3 regions of the Fictibacillus sp. B-59209 genome follow, and region 1 is predicted to be linked to each of the others. Evidence: riboswitches for the same ligand, from Rfam matches in the RefSeq annotation. Region 1 holds a riboswitch; each other region holds the start of a gene.
What was found. Region 1 has a riboswitch for S-adenosylmethionine ahead of P4361_RS21505 (YezD family protein). Riboswitches for the same ligand answer to the same signal wherever they lie in the genome.
Positions count from the first base shown of each region.

Region 2: another riboswitch for S-adenosylmethionine. It lies ahead of P4361_RS02065 (sugar ABC transporter substrate-binding protein); the one in region 1 lies ahead of P4361_RS21505 (YezD family protein).
Region 3: another riboswitch for S-adenosylmethionine. It lies ahead of metX (homoserine O-acetyltransferase MetX); the one in region 1 lies ahead of P4361_RS21505 (YezD family protein).

Region 1 is NZ_JARMMC010000038.1:7,092-9,362, forward strand. Features, by position in the region: gene P4361_RS21500 (sulfite exporter TauE/SafE family protein) at 1-505, opposite strand, end outside; SAM riboswitch class I at 730-839, shown strand; gene P4361_RS21505 (YezD family protein) at 971-1,087, shown strand; gene P4361_RS21510 (phosphoadenylyl-sulfate reductase) at 1,181-1,882, shown strand; gene sat (sulfate adenylyltransferase) at 1,910-2,271, shown strand, end outside.
Region 2 is NZ_JARMMC010000004.1:30,699-32,969, forward strand. Features, by position in the region: gene cidR (cidABC operon transcriptional activator CidR) at 1-40, opposite strand, end outside; gene P4361_RS02060 (hypothetical protein) at 186-866, shown strand; SAM riboswitch class I at 985-1,094, shown strand; gene P4361_RS02065 (sugar ABC transporter substrate-binding protein) at 1,226-2,271, shown strand, end outside.
Region 3 is NZ_JARMMC010000045.1:7,528-9,798, reverse strand. Features, by position in the region: gene P4361_RS22905 (cell wall hydrolase) at 1-329, shown strand, start outside; gene P4361_RS22900 (universal stress protein) at 367-855, opposite strand; SAM riboswitch class I at 1,020-1,128, shown strand; gene metX (homoserine O-acetyltransferase MetX) at 1,211-2,271, shown strand, end outside.

The DNA of each region.
Region 1 (2,271 bases):
CGTTTTTGGCTAACAGGACAGGTGTGGCTACCGGTCCCCAGCCTCCTCCTCCGGTGGCATCCAAGAAGCCAGCAACAAGTCCGAGCGGGATGAGCTGCTTGCGGCTGAACGCTTTTTCATGATCAACAGGCTTGTTGTTCTTTTTAAATAAAAATCGGTACAGAATAAAGAAACCAAGGAACAGCAGGAAAAAGGAAATATACGGTTTTACTGCGTCGCCAGGAAGATTGGATAAAAAGCAGGCACCGGTAAATGCCCCAATGGATCCCGGAATAATGAGACGAAAGATAATTTTACGGTCAACATTACCGAACCTGATGTGTGATGCACCTGAGGCGGCTGTCGTAACAACCTCTGCAAAGTGAACCGAAGCCGAAGCAACCGCCGGAGCGATTCCGAAGGCCAGCAGCAGGGAAGTCGAAGTCAGTCCGTAAGCCATTCCGAGTGACCCGTCAATCAGTTGTGCAACGAGTCCAATCAGGGCCAGGATGATCAGTTTTTTCATTTTACTCCTCCTAACAAATAAAAGGCCCTTAACAGTAAAGTTAAGAGCCTTCGGTTTTTCCGATCAGCAGTGTATCTCTTTTCGAATTTAGTATCTACTATATTCAATGGAATGAAAGTCTGTCAATAAAATTTTTGGATATTTCAATAAATATTTTTTAATCCGATAAGAATAATAGGGTTTGCGAAAGCATAAATGTGTGTTATTATTTAAAAAAATAAAAAAACTTATCCAGAGCGGTGAAGGGAACTGGCCCGATGAAACCCGGCAACCTGCATTTTTTTGCAAGGTGCTAACTCCAGCAGAATGTTTATTACATTTTGGAAGATAAGGTAATATGTTTACCTCGTCAGTCTTTCCGAAATGGAAAGGTTTTTTTATTGCCATTTTAATTCCTAAAAAAACCTAACAAAGCATATTAAACGAGGAGGTTCTGATGTGGTAAACGGTAAAAGCCAGGATGAAATTTTTGAACAGTTAAAAGAAATGCTGAACAGTATCAAGTATGGGTCCATCACGTTAATTATTCAGGATGGAAAGCTGATTCAGCTGGAAAAAAACGAAAAGGTACGTTTTAAATAAATATTCGCTGACTAGAAAACTAGAGGCGGTTTTAACATAGCAGGATGGCTGCTTATGGTTAAAGCTGCCTTTTTCATTGGAGGGGTGGTTAACATGCTCAAGTTTGACACATGGAAAGAACAGGAGTTTACGTTTCCGGAAGACAGTGAAACGAAGGGGGCACTCGAAGTACTGAAATGGGCGTATGAGCAATATGGAGCTGCACTCGTTTATGCGTGCAGCTTCGGAATAGAAGGCAGTGTCCTGGTGGATCTTGTATCCAAGGTCAAACCAGATGCAAGAGTCGTTTTCCTGGATACAGGCCTTCACTTCAAGGAAACGTACGAGGTGATCGAAAAGGCGAAAAAAAGATATCCGGAAATGAAGATTGAGATGAAGAAGCCTTCGCTGTCCTTGTTGGAACAGGCGGAAAAGCATGGCAGCGAGTTATGGAAAAGAGAACCGAACCTCTGCTGTTATATACGAAAGGTAGCCCCTCTTGAGGAAACACTGAACGGAGCACCGGCATGGCTGTCGGGTCTCCGGAGGGAGCAGTCGGCAGGGAGGAGCAATGTTCAGTACATCAATAAGGATGAACGTTTTAAATCCGTGAAAATCTGTCCGCTGATCCATTGGACGTGGAAGGAAATTTGGAGATACGCCTACAAGCAGAATCTGCCCTACAATCCGCTTCACGATCAGGGGTATCCGAGCATCGGCTGCGAGCCGTGCACGCTTCCGGCTGACGGATCGGGTGATTCCCGCTCAGGACGCTGGTCAGGGCAAGGGAAAACAGAGTGTGGACTTCACGAATAATAAAGTAAAATTACAGGAGGAATTAACATGACATCAATTTTGCCGCATGGAGGAAAGCTGATAAACCGTTATGAACCAAATCTGCCAACGGACCACATTCAAAAGGAAATGGAACTGGATGCTACATCCTTAAGTGATCTTGAACTGATCGGTGTAGGAGCCTACAGCCCAATTACCGGTTTTCTAAATGAAGAAGACTATCAATCTGTCGTTGATTCTCTACGTCTTGCTGATGGAACGGTTTGGAGCATTCCAATCGTCCTTCCAGTTCATGAAAAACAAGCCAGGACGCTATCAGCAGGAGATCAGGCGAGGCTCGTATTTGAGGGTGTAACGTACGGAGTCATCGAGGTGGAAGACCTTTACCGCCCGGACATTAAGCATGAAGC
Region 2 (2,271 bases), on a different contig from region 1:
TTGCCACTTCAATAAAATACTGTAATTGTTTAATATCCACGAATGCACCTGCTTGTCCGGTCTTTTTTTGTAGTGTATCACGAGATCTGAATAAAAACCAAAACAGGGCTTAAGTGCATATACTGTTTTATTGAAACTGGGGAAGGCAGGGATGCGACATATACAGACAGCGGCAGGTAGTCGATATGAAAAGAGGGAATGTCATCGGAGACGGTTCGCAGGATACGGTGTATCTTACTGCTGAAAAAACAGCGGATAGTCCATACTGGGTGAACATTGCGGCCGTCGTTCAGGACGGCAGGACCAACCAGTACACGCAGATCCCTATTAAAGAAAATTCAGGATACAATCCAACCCTTTTTCTCGGTGATTTTACAGGTGACAAGGTAGAAGACATCATGGTGGTCATGGATACAGGAGGCAGCGGAGGCATGATCAACGCCTATGTATTTTCCTACAGAGGAGGGCAGTTCGGGCCGCTTTTTGACTCTGGTGTATTCAGTGACCAATGGAAGTACAGGGTTTTTTATCTGAACCAATATAAAGCACAGGTGAACAGCTACAGCCTGAAGCAAAAATTTATTATCGATTTGAGTACGAAGGACAAGGAATACTTGTCTGAGATTTACTACCCGAATGGAAAATTAAAGGCTCCCATACAAGGATTTGTCTCATCTTTAAGCGGTCTTTACCCGGTGGACTTTGACCGAAATGGCGTGTATGAACTGCTGGCTTACCAAAACATCGCCGGCCGATATAACGCTGACCGCCTTGGCTATGTCCAGACTACCCTGAAGTGGAATGGCCGGGAGTTTGGTGCGGAGGTGCAGAACGTTGCGATCTTTGGAGGGGATATCCGAGGATAAGCCTGGTGGATTAACCTCTCGTTGTGGAGAGGTTTTTTATATGATAAAAAAACCATTGACTTTCCCCCATTTGCGGATTAAAGTAATAACTATATTTTCTAAAAATTAAATATTCATTCTCTTATCAAGAGTGGCAGAGGGACTGGCCCTATGACGCCCAGCAACCGTTCCGTAATGGAATTGGTGCTAATTCCAGCAAAACAGCATGTCTGTTTTGAGAGATAAGAGAGGACGAATCCGTTATACATATGCGATGAAACCTCTCTTTTTCCAGAGAGGTTTTTTTACGTGGTGGGGCTTATTTCGCTGGTCTCGTGCCCCCTTGAGAAGAGAGATATACAAAAAAGGGAGTTGGGGAAATGAAACGATTCATCAATTGCGCGGCAATCTCTGCGGTCGCTTTATCACTTTTATTAACAGGCTGTTCATCCGGAAGCAATACCGCTTCATCAGCTGGCAAACATGAAAAGGTCTCGTTCGATAACGTGCCGAAGCGGTTTGCCAAAGGGCAGGGAGCCCGAATCAAGGTTATCCGTAAAATCGGCGGTGATGATCATACAGCTCAATTTTTAGCAGGTGCTAAAGCGGAAGGAGAGGCACTTGGTTTTACCGTTGATACCTACACAGCAAACGGTGATACCGCCAAGTTCCATGATGCGATTGCCCAGGCGGCTGATGAGAATTACGACGGTTTTATCATCTCTCACGGTGATGATGCGGCTACCATAAACGATATTAAGAAGCTTCGGGAAAAAGGAAAGAACGTGGTGACGTTTGATTCCAATCCGGACCTCGCGAAAGTAGGCGGTGTCACACTTACGTCTCAGGACGATGAAGCCCTTGCCAAGCTGGCTCTCGATCAGCTCGTTAAAGAGAACAAAGGGAAGGCCAACATCGTTTATCTTTGGGTAGACGGGTTCCCGCCGATGGTGCGACGCAACGCCGTCTATAAAGAAACATTGAAGAATAACCCGGGAATCAAGGAAGTAGAACGCTTTGGCGTTGCTTCTGCAGATACGTCGGTCCAGACGCAAAATGCGGTGACGGCCATGCTGAACAAACATAAAAAAGGCGAGATTGATGCCATTTTTGCCACATGGGATGCCTTTGCGATCGGGGCTGCACGTGCGATTAAAGAAGCGGGACGCAACGAAATCAAAATTTACGGAATTGACGTCTCCAATGCAGACCTTCAAGAAATCCAGCAAAAAGAAAGTCCTTGGAAGTACACGGCTGCTGTTGATCCTAAGCTCATTGGGGCAGTGGATATGAGAATTCTTGCTAAAAAGCTTGCGGGTGAAAAAACACCTCAAAAATATGATTTGAAAGCTTCTCTCGTTTCACAAAAGGATCTGCAAAAATCAAACGAGGGTGTGAACATGGTCAACCTGTCCAAGGAAATTAA
Region 3 (2,271 bases), on a different contig from region 1:
TCGCTTCTCTTGTTGAAGCTGAAGCAATGGGTGAAAGTTTTGAAGGTAAAGCTGCAGTTGCTGCTGTTGTCTTGAACCGAGTAAAGGCTGATAGCTTTCCGGATACGATCAAAGGGGTTATCTACGACAAAGGTCAGTTTGAGCCTGTCATGGAAAACAACCTGAAAAAGCCTTCACCTTCATCAGAAAAAGCTGTTGATAAAGCATTATCCGGTTATGACAATACGAATGGATCGCTGTTTTTCTATAATAAAACGACAGCGGTAAGCCGTTGGCTCGATACAAAGCCTGTCAATATAGTAATCGGCAACCATACATTCAGCAAGTAAATTAAAGCCTCAGGCCATTGAAAGGTCCGAGGTTTTATTATCGTTCACTTGAGCTCTTTATGCTAAGACCCGATGATTCAATTTTTTGGCTGTTCCGGGCGATGAGAACATCACAAGTGGCATGCCTGGTGATATATTGTGAAACACTGCCGATAAAAATGCGTTCCATAGCGTTTAACCCGGTTGCACCGCAGACAATTAAATCTGCTTCATGCATGGAAGCGAAAGAAAGGATTTCTGTTTTTGGAGTTCCGTAATTAGATAAGGTTTTAACATTTTTTAATCCATGTTTCCTTGCCATCTCATCATAATTTTCAAGAAGGGATTCACTAAAACTCTTGTCACGGTTCATCTCGAAGTTAACTGCACCTGCGTCTAATGGAGCAGTAGGGATTTTTTCCTCAGAAATATGAACAATTAGCAATTGCGCATGATATTCTTTCGTAATTTCTATAGCTCTGTAAAAGGCAACCTCCGAAGATTCCGATCCATCCACACCAACAAGGATTCTTTCGTAATAAGGCATAAAAATCACCCCTTTTTTGTAAACTTATATAAATTCATTCCCTATATATAAGAGAGGCAAACATAATTGTAACATTTGTACCCAACCTCCAAATTCCATTTGACAAACCTATAGGAGTAAGGTATTTTTGAACGTATTAAAGTATTTGAAAAATTCATAATTGACTCTTATCAAGAGTGGTGGAGGGACTGGCCCGATGATACCCGGCAACCTGCAGATTATTTCTGAACAGGTGCCAAATCCTGCAAGGCAGAAGGCTTTGAGAGATAAGAGAAGGTCAAGCCCAAGCGGATAATTGCACCTCTCTGAATCTTTTAGAGAGGTGTTTTTTGTTGAATAAATGGGGGGATATCTGTTGGCAAATACACAATTATCTGCTGTAAATGATACTGCAGCAATAGGAGAACTTACGTTAGAGTCTGGAAAAGAGCTGAAAGATGTCCATATCGCTTACCAGCGAATCGGCGCAGCAAATGCACCTGCCATTTTCGTATGCCATGCGCTTACAGGTAATCATTATACGTTAAACAGTGAGATGGGAGAAGGCTGGTGGGCAGGTCTATTGGGAAATGGGCAGTATATTGATTTGGAGAAATACCAGGTGATTACTTCAAATGTATTGGGAGGGTGTGACGGATCAACAGGACCACTCTCGGTCAATCCCGTTACTGGAAGTCCTTACGGAGCTGAATTTCCATTGATAACAATCAGAGACATGGTGCAGGCCCAAAAGAAACTTTTGGAAGTACTCGGCTTGGGACGTCTAGAGGCAGTGATCGGCGGATCGTTAGGCGGCATGCAGGTATTAGAGTGGGGACTGATGTATCCTGATTTTATGGAGCGTCTGATCCCGATTGCCGTAACCCCTTTTCTAAGTGATTATGCGATAGGTTTCAATGCAGCGGGAAGAACGGCCATCCTCAGTGATCCCTTATGGAATAACGGACAGTACGGTAAAGAAAATACACCAAGGAAAGGGCTTGGCATTGCTCGGATGATCGGTATGCTCACTTATCGTTCGGGAGCATTGTTCAATCATCGATTTCAGCGAAAACAAACAGAGAATTGGGAAACCATTCATGAGGATGCAGCCTTTTCAGTTGAATCCTATCTTCAATACCAAGCGGATAAATTAGCGGACCGTTTTGATGCCAACAGTTACTTAACACTATTGAAAGCGATGGATACTCACGATATCGGCAGAGAAAGGGGAGGAGTATCGGCTGCTTCCCAGAGCTATAAGGCTCAAATGCTTTGTGTTGGTTTCACCGGTGATTTGCTCTATCCTTCTGATTTAATGGAACAGTTTGTAAAAGATGTTCAAGCTGAAAATAAAAGAGCAAAATATCTTGAGGTATCCACCATGTTTGGCCATGATGGATTTCTGACAGAATTTGATAAGTGGGGGAACTTGCT